4 regions of the Arthrobacter sp. 49Tsu3.1M3 genome follow, and region 4 is predicted to be linked to each of the others. Evidence: riboswitches for the same ligand, from Rfam matches in the RefSeq annotation. Region 4 holds a riboswitch; each other region holds the start of a gene.
The links. Region 4 has a riboswitch for thiamine pyrophosphate ahead of thiC (phosphomethylpyrimidine synthase ThiC). Riboswitches for the same ligand answer to the same signal wherever they lie in the genome.

Region 1 (3,200 bases), on a different contig from region 4:
CCGCACCGGTCATGGGGACGGCCTGTGTTCCTGCAAACGTCGTCTCGTTCATGTGCTGGTCATCCTCCCTGGACTGCCGTGACAAGTTCGACGTCGTCGCCATCGGCGAGCGCCGTGGCGTGCCACTGGCTGCGCGGCACCACTTCGGCGTTGCGGGCCACGGCGACACCGAGCTTTCGCCCGTCGGCGGCGCGGCCGTCGGGGCCGATGCTCCGGCCCGTGAGCTGGCTGACGAGTGTGGAAACGGAGGCGCCGTCGGCGACGCTCTGCTCCGTTCCGTTGAGTCGGATGTTCATGCTGCTTCCTTCTTGGGGCTGTCCCCGGACGTAACCGGGATGCGTGGAAATCGGTCGGGGCGGAACCCGCCCCAGCGTGGATCCGGCGTGAAGTCCATGAGTTGCCGGCACACGGCGGCAGCGGCGGGGGTCAGCAGGACGCCGTGCCGGAAGAATCCTGTGGCGATGATGAGTCCCGGGACGTCCGCGCCGTCGGCTCGTGCGACCCGCCCCAGCAGCGGGGCATTGTCCGGGGTGCCGGGCCGCGCCCGTGCCGTGGCTTCCAAAAGCTCCAGCTCGGCGACCGCAGGCACCAGCTGCTGGGCATCCCGCAGCAGCTGGTAAATTCCGCCGGCGGAAACCGCGTGCGGATCCGACGGTCCATCCTCCCGCTGGGTGGCGCCGATCACCACGGTGCCGTCCTGGCGGGGGACGATGTACACCGGGACGCCGCGCACCATGCCCCGCACGGTGGCCGTGAGCAGCGGTTGCAGATGCGGAGGCACGCGAAGCCGGAGGATGTCGCCGTAGACGGGCCGCAGTGGCAGCGCCAGCCCGGCCGGAAGCTCCTCGAGCGCGGCGGCGCCGAGCCCGTTGGCGACCACGGTCTCCGCAGCCCGCACGGAACCGCCGCCGGCCAACCGCACGCCCGCCACCTGTCCGTCCTGCCACAGCAGGCCTGCCGCGCGCCGCCGGACGAAGACGCCGCCTTCCGCACCGAGCACGCCGGCGAGCCGGGTGATCAGCCGGCGCGGGTCCACCTGGTGGTCGGCCGGGATGTCGAAGGCACACGAGATGCCGGGGCTCAGCAGGGGCTCCCGGGTGCGTGCCTCGCGCACTGTCAGCGGCTCCACGGCCAGGCCGCAGCCCTGCTGGACTTCCCTCAAGTCCGCGAGCGCGCGCCGGTCCGCCGCGTCGGCCCCCACCGCCAGGGTCGGCGTCGTTAGGTAGCCGGTACCCGCCGGGGAATCCGCGCCGGCGGCACCGGCGTCGAGAGCCGCAGCGAATCCTGGCCACAACCGGGAGGCCTCAAGCATCAGTTCCAGGAGCTGTTCCTCCTGGTAGTGCAGTTCACTCACGGGGGCCAGCATGCCGGCCGCGGCCCAGCTGGCTCCGCTGCCGGGAGCATCATCGATCAGGACCACGGACCGGCCCGAGCGGATGGCCTCGAACGCGATGCCATGGCCGATCACCCCTCCGCCGATCACGGCCACGTCGGCACTCGTATCCCCCGCGGTGGTTCCCCCTGCGGTACCGGGCCCTGTGTCACAAACCCGGGCGGCGGCGTCATTTGCGGGTTCGGCCGCACCGCCTGCTCGTGTGCCCATGAAGAATTCCTTCCCTACGCCGGTACTAGCCGGATCAGGTCAAGCGGTCGGCTCTGACGCCCTCTCAGCCGGGCAGCGGCGACATGGCTGCTGCGGGCTCCCGCGGTATGCGCCCAGTTTAGAGGAACTAGGCTGGTCCCATGAGCCAGGACCCTCTCCACACCACCGCCCGCCTCTATCTCTGCACCGACGCCCGCAGGGACCGCGGCGACTTCGAAGACTTCGTGGACGCCGCCTTCGCCGGCGGCGTGGACATCATCCAGTTGCGCGACAAGTCGCTCGAGGCCTCCGAGGAGCTGGAACTGCTGGAGGTCCTGCACACCGCCGCGCAGCGCCACGGGCGGCTGTGGGCCGTCAATGACCGGGCGGACATCGCCTCCCTGTCCGGGGCTCCGGTGTTCCATGTCGGCCAGAAGGACATTTCGCTCGACGCCGCCCGCGGCTTTCTCGGCAAGGATGCCGTGATCGGCCTGTCCACCCACAGCCCCGAGCAGGTGGACGCCGCCATCGCTGCCGCGCCCGGCCGCAGAGGGCTCGATTATTTCTGTGTGGGCCCCGTGTGGGCGACGCCCACCAAGCCGGGACGCGCCGCCGTCGGCCTCGATCTGGTGCGCTACGCCGCCCAGGCGATCGGCGGGGCGGACGCGGAGGGAACCGGCAAGGGCAACGAAAGCCTGCTGCCGTGGTTCGCGATCGGCGGGATCGACCTCAGTAACGTGGAACAGGTAGTCGACGCCGGTGCCCGGCGGATCGTCGTGGTCCGGGCGATCACCGACGCCACTGATCCCGCCCACGCCGCCGCAGCCTTGCTGGCGGCGCTGGACGCCGCAGCATCTTAAGCAGGTCAGTAGCCTGTAATGCCGGCCGGCACGGAAACTATCCGGTGAGACCCAGCTCCGTCATCCGGCGCGCGTGGTTCGCTGCGAGTTCGGCCGCCAGGCCGTTGACCAGCGCCCGGGCGCCGGCGTCGTCCAGCCCCGAGAGTCCGCCGAGGAAGGCGTGCTCAGCGCTGACACGCTGGGCGTGGTTCAGGACCTCCCCCAGCAGGCGTCTGGCCCACAACGCCAGGCGCGACGCCAGCCGGGGGTCATCGGCCAGGGCCGCCTTGAGGCGCTCCTGCAGCACGGCCGTGGACTCCCCGGTGGAGCGGACCTGCCCGATCAACTCACGGGTCGCGTCGTCGACGTACCGGCCGACGACGCCGTAAAAGTCCGCGGCGACCGTGTCGATCACGTAGGCCTTCATGAGGGCTTCGTACCAGTCCGACGGGCGCGTGCGTTCGTGGAAGTGGTCCACAGAGGGCTGGAACGGCAGCATGGCGGCCTCCGTATCCAGGCCCATGTGCTCGAGCCGGGTCCGGACGAGTTCGTAATGCTGGAACTCGACCACCGCCATCCTGCCCAGCACCGCCCGGTCATGCAGCGTGGGCGAATACCGGGCACTCGAGGACAGCCGCTCGAAGGCGGAAAGCTCGCCGTACGCCAGGACTCCCAGCAGGTCGGCAACGAAGCTGTTGTAGAGGGCAGGATCGTCCGCAGTTGCGCTCATCATCCAAGACTAATAGCGGAAATCGGGCTACCCTGATTTTCGTGTCCCA
Region 2 (3,200 bases), on a different contig from region 4:
TCCAAGCTGATCGTCTCCGGCGAGGAAGCCTGGGACACCATCGAGGCCTACGTCACCTACGTCGCACCTGACCTCGTGGGCCGGCTCGAGAAGTGGACCAAGGACACGGACATCTTCGCGGCCTGGCGCATCGACGAGCAGATCCACAAGGCCCTGGACCGGAAGGTCTTCCTGCCCTCGGGTGGTTCGCTCGTGATCGACCGCACCGAAGCCATGACCGTGGTGGACGTCAACACCGGCAAATTCACCGGCTCCGGCGGCAACCTCGAGGAAACCGTCACCAAGAACAACCTGGAAGCGGCCGAAGAAGTCGTCCGGCAGCTGCGCCTGCGCGATATTGGCGGCATCATCGTGATCGACTTCATCGACATGGTGCTCGAATCCAACCGCGACCTCGTGCTGCGCCGCATGGTGGAGTGCCTGGGCCGGGACCGGACCAAGCACCAGGTGGCCGAGGTGACCTCGCTGGGCCTCGTACAGATGACCCGCAAGCGGATGGGCACCGGGCTGCTGGAAGTCTTCGGCGAACAGTGCGAAACGTGTGCGGGCCGCGGCATCGTCACCCACGACGAGCCGGTGGAGCACCGCCGCGCCAACACGGTCGCCGCGGAGCACTATGTGCCGCGCACCGAGGCGCAGCCTGCTGCCCGCCCGGAACGCAAGAGCCGTCGCCGCGGCAGGGGAGGCCAGGGCGTGGAGACCGCGCCGGCCGCACCCGCACCCGTCCACGCCGAACCCACTGAGGCCGAACGCCACGCCAAGGCCGAGGCCACCCGTGCCGCGCTGGCCAACATCGCAGCCGCGGCGCACGCCGCGCACCTGCACGACGGGGAGGCAGCCGCAGCCAGCGACGCCGGGGCCCGCCAGGCCGCCGTCGACGCCGTCACGCAGCTCGCGGCCGCCGACGAGGCAGCCGGCCGCCCCGCAACGGTGCTGACGTTTGGCGGCGAGCAGGTGGCGCTGCCCTTCGTCGAGCACGCGGAGGACGCGCCGTCACCGGCCCTGACCCTGGACCTGCTGACCGAGGCCTTCGCCAACCTGGGCGAAGCCGAAGCCGGCAAGCAGGCCGAGGATCAGGCCGCCGGCCAGGCGGCGCCTGTTGCCGCCCCGGAGGCGACGGCGCCCGAGGCGCCGTCGGCCGTCCGCGCGGCCGAGGCGCCGGCGTCACGCACGGCTGACACCACGCGCGGCCGCCGCGGGCGCCGCAACCGGAGTGCCAGCCGCGCCCAGGGCGCTGCCAACGAAACCTCCGTGGAGCACCGCGAGGCAACCCGGCCGGCCGCGGCCGGATCGGTCCACGAGGCCAAGGCTCCCGCTGCGGCCAAGCCCGCGTCCATCCCGGCCGGCAACGAGCCGATCATCCTCGGGGTCGGCGTGCCGGCGTCGGAGCTGTAGTCCTCCGCGACTGACCACGTCCCCGACCAGTCGCTATTTCGACTGGTCGGGCTGCGGGTCCGGGTCCGGGCAGACGTAACATACGTCCGCCCAGGCCCGGGCCCGCCCGTGCGTTAACGGGTCCGCATGGTGGCAGCGGCTAGGCTGGAACACTGACACGGGGTGCCGGGCATCGGGCCGGCTGAGATCCAGACCCGTTGAACCTGTCCGGTTAGCACCGGCGAAGGGATGTCTGCCTTGTCCGCGAGATCGAATCCGTCCGAGTTCCTGCCCAGCGAGTTTCTGCACAGCGAGTCTCTGCCGGCGCCGCCGCGCATTCCCCGCGTGCTGGCCATCGCCGGCTCCGATCCCTCCGGCGGGGCCGGAATCCAGGCCGACCTGAAGAGCATCGCGGCCAACGGCGGCTACGGCATGGCCGCCATCACCGCCCTGACAGCGCAGAACACCCAGGGCGTGCGCGCCGTCCACGTTCCCCCGGCGGCGTTCCTCACAGCGCAGCTGGACGCCATCAGCGACGACATCGGCATCGACGCCGTCAAGATCGGCATGCTCGGTGACGCCGCCGTGATCGACGCCGTCCGCAGCTGGCTGGAAAAGGTGCGCCCCGCCGTCGTGGTCCTGGACCCGGTGATGGTCGCCACCAGCGGTGACCGTCTGCTGCAGGAATCCGCCGAGGCCGCCCTGCAGGCCCTCCTGCCGCTGGCGGACCTCATCACGCCCAACCTCGCCGAACTCGCCATCCTGCTCAAGGAACCCGTCGCGGCCGACTGGTCCGAGGCCCTGGCGCAAGGCAAGCGGCTGGCCGCCCTGACCGGCACGACCGTCCTGGTTAAGGGCGGACACCTCCAGGGCGGCGAGCCCGGGGACGGGCAGGCCCACGACGCCGACGGCAACGGCCCCGCCAACGACACCAACGACGCCGGCGCCGGCTGCCCGGATGCGCTGGTCAACACCGGCGGCCTGCTCGGCCAGGAAACGGTGGTGGTGCCGGGGGAGCGGATCGCGACGCGCAACAGTCACGGCACCGGCTGCTCCCTGTCCTCGGCCATGGCCACCGTGCAGGCCCGGGTGGGGAACTGGGAAGCGGCGCTGCGGGAAGTCAAGCCGTGGCTGCTGGGCGCGCTCCGCGAAGCCTCGGCCCTGGACGTCGGCACCGGCAACGGCCCGGTCCACCACTTCCACCACCTCCACGGCGGGCAGGGCCTCAAAGGCGGCCAGCGCCGCCCGGCCGGGCACGGTCCGGCGGCGGGGGAGTTCGCCGCAGCCCTGCGCGCAGGAGCCACGGGCGATCTTGAGGCGATTTACGCCCTGGACTTCGTCCGCGGACTCGCTGACGGCACCTTGCCCGAGCACGAGTTCGCGTACTACCTCGCCCAGGACGCCATCTACCTCAACGGCTACTCCCGGGTCCTGGCCCGGGCCGCGGCGATTGCCCCCACCGAGGCCGAGCAGCTGTTCTGGGCCCGTTCGGCGCAGACCTGCCTGGAAGTCGAATCCGAGCTGCACCGTTCCTGGCTCAGCACCCGCCCCACGGCCTCCACCCTGGGCCCGGTCACGAAAGCGTACGTGGACCACCTGCTGGCCGCCTCGGTCTCCGGTAGCTATGGCGTCCTGGTGGCGGCGGCGCTGCCCTGCTTCTGGCTCTACGCCGAGGTCGGTTCCACGCTGCACCGGGAGTTCCTGGCCGGCGGCGCCCCCGGGGAGCACCCCTACGCCAGCTGGCTGCGGACCTACGCCGACGAGGCCTTCGCCGCCGCGACCCGGCAGGCCATCGCGTACACGGACACGGCGGCCAGGCGGGCATC
Region 3 (3,200 bases), on a different contig from region 4:
TCGTCCACGCGGTCTTCGCCGTAGCCGAGGTGGCGCGGGCCGAACATGAGCTCGTCGAGGACCTTGCCGGTGACGAACTGGTGCTCGGGTTCCTGGAAGACGGTTCCGATCCTGGCGATCAGCTGCTGGGCCTTCCACCGGTAGGGATCGGGTCCGGCGCCCCTGCCTAACCGATCAGCGGAGCGACCAGTGGCGGGACTGCTCAGCGCCTCCGTGGCCGAGACCGTTCCCGCGACGGGCCGCAGGAGACCGGCCAGTGTCAGCGCCAGGGTGGACTTCCCCGTGCCGTTCTGTCCGGTGATGGTCAGCGCCTCGCCGGCGCGGACCCGGACCGAGACCCCGGACTGGACCGGACGCGGCGCGATGGTGCGGAAGCCGTCGCGCATCCCGGCCCGCCGCGGCCGCTCGCGGGACACGGCGAGCGCGTCGGCCGTGAGCAAAATCTGTCCCTCGCCCCGCGCCGGTGTCCGCATCCGCGTCGCGGGGACGTAGCCCGGCACCCAGACGCCCGCACCGATGAGCATGTCCCGCGCCTCGGCCAGGACCCGGTCCGGCGGTCCGTCGATCAAGACCGCCGAGTCCGTGGCGGACCCTGGCTGCAGCACCACGATCCTGTCCACCAGGTCTTTCCAAACTCCCACCCGGTGCTCCACGACCACCAGCGTGGCGCCCGTCTTGTCCAGGCAGCGTTCCACGGCGTCGCGGACCTCCAGGACGCCCGCGGGGTCGAGGTTGGCGGTCGGCTCGTCGAGCAGCAGCAGCCCTGGCCGCATGGCGAGGATCCCGGCGAGCGCCAGCCGTTGCTTTTGTCCGCCGGAGAGGGCCGCCGTCGGGTGGTCCAGCGGCAGCTGTCCCAGCCCGACGTCGTCGAGGGCCTCGCGCACGCGCGGCCAGATCTCCGCCGCCGGGACTGCGAGGTTCTCCGCCCCGAAGGCGACGTCGTCGCCGAGGCGGGAGAGCACCACCTGCGTTTCCGGGTCCTGCTGCACCAGCCCGGCGCGGCCGCGCTGCGCCCGGGGCGCGGCACCGTCGATCAGCAGGCTGCCGGTCTCGTCTGCATCTTCGGCGTTGCCGGCGTCGCCGGGGTCGCCGGGGTCGCCGGCCCCGCCGTCGCCCAGCACGCCGGCCAGGGCGTGGAGCAGCGTCGACTTGCCGGCGCCGGAGGGCCCCAGCAGGAGCACGCGCTCCCCCGGCCGGATGTCCAGGTCAAGGCCGCTGACCGCGGGCCGGGTCCGTCCGGCGTGCCGCCAGCCCCAGCCGCGGGCCGTGACGGCGGCCGGACGGACGCCCGGTGAAGATCTCATCGTTCTCTGCAGGATTCAGCGACGGGGCTCAGGAGAAGACGGGCTCCGTGGCGGCCTTGCGCGAGGCAAAGGAGCCCAGCACTCCGGTCTTCGCCAGGCCGCGGGTGGCGAGCCAGGCCAGTCCGCCGGCAATCACTGCGCCGGAGATCGTGGTGAAGACGATGTAGGCGAGCTTGTCGCCGGCTTCGTAGGCGATGTTCCAGCCCCACGGCAGGAAGGAATCGTTCAGGCCGCAGAAGAGGCCCGCGCCAACGCCGGCCAGCAAGGACACGGGCAGGTTGAACTTCTTGTAGAGGAACGCCGCGAAGACAAGTTCGGCGCCGAGGCCCTGCAGGATGCCGGAGATCAGCACCGTGGTGCCGTACTGCGAACCCATGATCAGCTCGCCGGTGGCAGCGACGGTTTCGCAGAAGAGCGCGGCGCCCGGCTTGCGGATGATGAGCATGCCCAGCACCGCCGGGATCATCCAGCCCCCGGCGTAGAGTCCGCTCAACGGCGGGTAGACCGCGTTGACCGGAGTCGAGATCAGGTTCGCGCCCTGGGACCAGGCCCAGAAGATGACGCCGCCGGCAACGGCGATCAACGCGGCCACCACAATGTCCACCACGCGCCAGCTGTAATTGCGCCGGGCGGCTGAACGGCTGGCCGAACCATGCTGTGCTGAAATATCTGTCATGTCGTCCTCCTGAGGAACAGGAGGGGAGGGTGCTCCGGCCGGTCTCGGCTTCCGCCGCCCTCCGCGCACCCTGAGAACTCGACTCCCTTGCGCCGGTACTAACCGGATCAGGTTCGAGGGTCTGCGGCTGTCCGCACTCTCAGCGCCCACCAAAGGTTTCCCCGGATTGTTCCGGCGATGCCCGACGGCGGCGCTCCCCTGTCGTGATTATTTTCGCCCTTGTGGGCTGGCTTAGTTTACACCCGGACGGCCGGGTTTTCAGTGCTGTGCCGTCACAATCGTGGACCGGACGGCGGCGGTCCCGGCGGCCGGGAAAACCCTCTTGGTAGAGTCGTCGTGCCGGACCCCCGGACCCGCCAGCGGGCGGCCTCGTCACCCACCGGAAAGCTGGAATATTTTGTCGCACACACCGGTCACCCAAGATCCCTCCGGGGAATACGATCCCGACTCGAGTGAGCCGCAGCCTCAGGGTTCCCTGGCGGCGCTCATCGGCCGCGTGCTGGCCGAGATGGAGGCGCTCCAGTTCGCGTCGTTCAGCAAGGATGACGCCCTGGACCTCGGGCTCCTCCTTGTCGAGCTGGGCAGGCAACGCTCGCTGCCCATCGCCGTCGACATCACCAAAGGCGAGCAGGTGCTCTTCCACGCCGCGCTGGACGGCGCCACACCGGACAATGAGCGCTGGATCAACGCCAAGAAGCGCACAGCCATGCGCTATGAGGTCCCGTCCCTGCTGGTGGGCCTCCGGGCCCGCGCTGCCGGCGGAAGGATCGAGGACAACGCCTGGTGGGATCAGTCGGAGTTCGCCGCCCACGGCGGGGCGTTCCCCATTTACGTGCGCGGCACGGGCGCCGTCGCCGTCGTCACCGTCTCCGGCCTGCCCCAGAAGGCGGATCACGAACTCGTGGTCGAGGCCCTGCGGATGGTCCTCACCCCGGAACGCTAGGCTAGGGGAAAACCGTTCCCGTCCCAAGGAGACCGAAGAATGAACATCCTCATCAAGCTGCTCGGCACCGGCGTCAGCCTCCTGGCAGGCTTTGCCGGCACCAAGCTGGTGGACACCATGTGGGAAAAGTCCACGGGCAACAAGCCCCCCAAGGGCCAGGAGGACGACGTTCCCACCACCCTGCGCTCGGCCCTGACGTTCGCCCTGATCTCCGCATCGGTCAGCGCCATCATCCAGGTGCTCGCCAACCGCGGCACCCAGCGCGCGATCACCCGCT
Region 4 (3,200 bases):
CGTGGCGATGTTGATCAGGGTGGGCACGATCGGAACACCCTGTCCGAGGAAGCGCGGCAGGTGCCGCGGCAATAGCCCGGTGGCGTGTTCAATGCAGTCGATCCCGGCGTCGAGCATGTCATCAAGGGTGTCTTCGGCGAAGCAGTGTGCGGTGACGCGGGCCCCCTCATCGTGGGCGGCCCGGACAGCGTCCTTGACCGTCCGGGCGGGAAAGCTGGCGGCAAGATCGCCGGCGTCACGGTCGATCCAGTCCCCCACGAGCTTGACCCAGCCGTCGCCCGCGCGGGCCTGCTTCCGCGCAGCCTCGACGAGATCCTCCGGCTCGACCTCGACGGCGAGGCCCGGCAGGTAGCGCCGGGTCCTCGCGAGGTGCCTGCCCGCGCGGATGATCCGGGGAAGGTCCGCGCGTTGCTGGAGCCAGCGGGTGTCGTGGACGGCGCCGGCATCGCGGATCAGCAGCGTCCCGGCGTTGCGGTCCGCCAGGGCCTGGGATTCCGCGGTGTCCTCGGAAACGTCCCCGCCCGGGCCGAGGCCGATGTGGCAGTGTGCGTCCACGAGGCCGGGCATGACCCAGCCGTCCAGCACGAGCTCCGGCGCGGCCGCGGGCCGGCGAAAGGTCAACCGGCCTTCCACCGACCACAACCCGTGTCGGACCTGGTCCGCCGCCGTGAGGATGGGCCCGCTGAACTCGATAATGCTGGTCATGGCCTAAAGCCTAATCCGCATGGCAATCCGCGGGCCCAGATCATCCAGCCCCAGCTGAGCTTCGTGGATCCGCAGGGCTGCCACCGCCGGCCCCGGCCGGGCGATTTCCTCGAACCCGCAGCCCGCGTACAACGGCGCGTTGAACGGGACGCCTGCGAAAGTGCAAAGCGTCATCCATGAATAGCCGCGGCCTCGGGCCGCATCGAGGGCCGCCTCCACCAGCGACCGTCCGATCCCCCGCCTGGCAAAGTCCGGCTGCACGGAGAGTTGCTCCAGATGGGCCTGGCCGCCGAGTTCGTCACCGCGGTCCGCCGTGCGCGTCACACTCGACCGCCGGCCGGAGGTGCGTGGTAGCTTCGTCTACGACCACACGGGTGCCCCTGCAGGGGCTGAGATCGGGCTGACGCAGCCTGCGACCGTTGAACCTGTCCGGGTAATGCCGGCGAAGGAAGTGAGTATTTCCGTGAACACCCAAGTGACACAGCACAGCCCTGCCCACGATCAGTCAGCACCCGCTGGGTCTGCCCAGCATGTGTCTGACCCCAGCCAGCCTCCGGCCCCCACACAGTCCCTGAAGTCCCACTCGCTGGCCTTCAGCACGGACCCGGACCACGGGATCCGCGTGCCGGTGACCGAGATCGCCCTGGAACCCTCCCCGGGCGGTGTCCGGAACCCGCCGTTCCGGGTGTACCGCACGGCCGGGCCGGGCAGCGATCCGGTCCGCGGGCTGGAGCCGTTCCGCACCCCCTGGATTGAGGCCAGGGCGGACACCGAACCCTACGCCGGCCGGGAACGGGAGCTGCTCGACGACGGCAAATCGGCGGTGCGCCGCGGTGCGGCGTCGGCCGAGTGGCGGGGCGGCCGGCCGGTGCCGCGCCGGGCCGTTGAGGGCAGGACCGTCACGCAGATGCGCTACGCCCGCGACGGTGTCATCACCCAGGAAATGCGGTTCGTCGCGCTGCGCGAGAACTGCGATGTGGAGCTGGTGCGCAGCGAGGTGGCCGCGGGCCGCGCGATCATTCCCAACAACGTCAACCACCCCGAATCCGAGCCGATGATCATCGGCAAGGCGTTCCTGGTGAAAATCAACGCCAATATCGGCAACTCCGCCGTGACCAGCTCCATCGCCGAGGAAGTCGACAAACTCCAGTGGGCCACGCAGTGGGGCGCGGACACCGTCATGGACCTCTCCACCGGGGACGACATCCACACCACGCGCGAGTGGATCATCCGCAACTCCCCCGTCCCCATCGGAACGGTCCCGATCTACCAGGCGCTGGAGAAGGTCAACGGCGAGGCGAACGCCCTGACCTGGGAGATCTTCCGGGACACCGTGATCGAACAGTGCGAGCAGGGCGTGGACTACATGACCATCCACGCCGGCGTGCTGCTGCGGTATGTGCCCCTGACGGCCAACCGGGTCACCGGCATCGTGTCCCGCGGCGGTTCCATCATGGCCGGCTGGTGCCTGGCGCACCACCGGGAGAACTTCCTGTACACCCACTTCGATGAGCTGTGCGAGGTCTTCGCACGCTACGACGTCGCGTTCTCCCTGGGCGACGGGCTGCGGCCGGGCGCGACGGCGGACGCCAACGACGCGGCACAGTTCGCCGAACTGGACACCCTGGCCGAGCTGACGCAGCGGGCCTGGGCCTTCGACGTGCAGGTCATGGTGGAGGGCCCCGGGCATGTGCCCTTCCACCTCGTCCGGGAAAACGTGGAGCGCCAGCAGGAACTCTGCAAGGGCGCCCCGTTTTACACGCTCGGGCCGCTCGTAACGGACATCGCGCCGGGCTATGACCACATCACCTCGGCGATCGGCGCAACCGAGATCGCCCGCTACGGCACCGCCATGCTCTGCTACGTCACGCCCAAGGAACACCTCGGGCTGCCGAACAAGGACGACGTGAAGACGGGCGTGATCACTTACAAGATCGCGGCCCATGCCGCCGACCTCGCCAAGGGCCACCCCGGCGCCCACGAACGCGACGATGCCCTGTCCAAGGCAAGGTTCGAGTTCCGCTGGCGGGACCAGTTCGCGCTGTCCCTGGACCCGGTCACGGCCGAGGCCTTCCATGATGAGACGCTTCCCGCGGAGCCGGCCAAGACAGCCCACTTCTGCTCGATGTGCGGTCCGAAGTTCTGCTCCATGCGGATCAGCCAGGACATCCGGGACGAATACGGTTCAGCGGATTCGCAGGCCGCCCGTGCCGAGATGGCGGCCGGAATGCGGGCGAAGAGCAGCGAGTTCCTCGCCGCGGGCGGCAAGGTCTACCTGCCGCAGCCCTCGGTGGGAGGACCCGCAGCCTCCTAGGAGGCCCGGGCGTGCTGGCGCCGGCTGACCTCGGCAATGTAGGAGCGGATGGCCCGGTCCCCTTCGGCTGAATCCTGGGGCCGGTGCCCTCCCGGCGCCGTGCGGTGCAGGGCCCCGGTCTCGCGCAGGTAGCCGGCGATTTCCTCATAGAGAGGTTCCCAGCCGCCGGTCAGCACCAGGG

Region 1: another riboswitch for thiamine pyrophosphate. It lies ahead of thiO (glycine oxidase ThiO); the one in region 4 lies ahead of thiC (phosphomethylpyrimidine synthase ThiC).
Region 2: another riboswitch for thiamine pyrophosphate. It lies ahead of B5X90_RS18730 (bifunctional hydroxymethylpyrimidine kinase/phosphomethylpyrimidine kinase); the one in region 4 lies ahead of thiC (phosphomethylpyrimidine synthase ThiC).
Region 3: another riboswitch for thiamine pyrophosphate. It lies ahead of B5X90_RS05360 (ECF transporter S component); the one in region 4 lies ahead of thiC (phosphomethylpyrimidine synthase ThiC).

The regions. Positions count from the first base shown of each region.
Region 1 covers NZ_FUZD01000002.1:396,600-399,799, reverse strand. The annotation lists gene B5X90_RS04795 (thiazole synthase) at 1-52, opposite strand, end outside; gene thiS (sulfur carrier protein ThiS) at 60-296, opposite strand; gene thiO (glycine oxidase ThiO) at 293-1,603, opposite strand; TPP riboswitch at 1,597-1,717, opposite strand; gene thiE (thiamine phosphate synthase) at 1,744-2,442, shown strand; gene B5X90_RS04775 (ferritin-like fold-containing protein) at 2,480-3,154, opposite strand; gene B5X90_RS04770 (RNB domain-containing ribonuclease) at 3,193-3,200, shown strand, end outside.
Region 2 covers NZ_FUZD01000025.1:5,618-8,817, forward strand. The annotation lists gene B5X90_RS18725 (Rne/Rng family ribonuclease) at 1-1,395, shown strand, start outside; TPP riboswitch at 1,544-1,641, shown strand; gene B5X90_RS18730 (bifunctional hydroxymethylpyrimidine kinase/phosphomethylpyrimidine kinase) at 1,624-3,200, shown strand, end outside.
Region 3 covers NZ_FUZD01000003.1:58,222-61,421, reverse strand. The annotation lists gene B5X90_RS05365 (ABC transporter ATP-binding protein) at 1-1,304, opposite strand, end outside; gene B5X90_RS05360 (ECF transporter S component) at 1,333-1,980, opposite strand; TPP riboswitch at 2,047-2,190, opposite strand; gene B5X90_RS05355 (heme-degrading domain-containing protein) at 2,378-2,923, shown strand; gene B5X90_RS05350 (DUF4235 domain-containing protein) at 2,963-3,200, shown strand, end outside.
Region 4 covers NZ_FUZD01000010.1:1,862-5,061, forward strand. The annotation lists gene B5X90_RS12230 (amidohydrolase family protein) at 1-705, opposite strand, end outside; gene B5X90_RS12235 (GNAT family N-acetyltransferase) at 709-1,029, opposite strand; TPP riboswitch at 1,066-1,173, shown strand; gene thiC (phosphomethylpyrimidine synthase ThiC) at 1,169-3,019, shown strand; gene B5X90_RS12245 (alpha/beta fold hydrolase) at 3,016-3,200, opposite strand, start outside.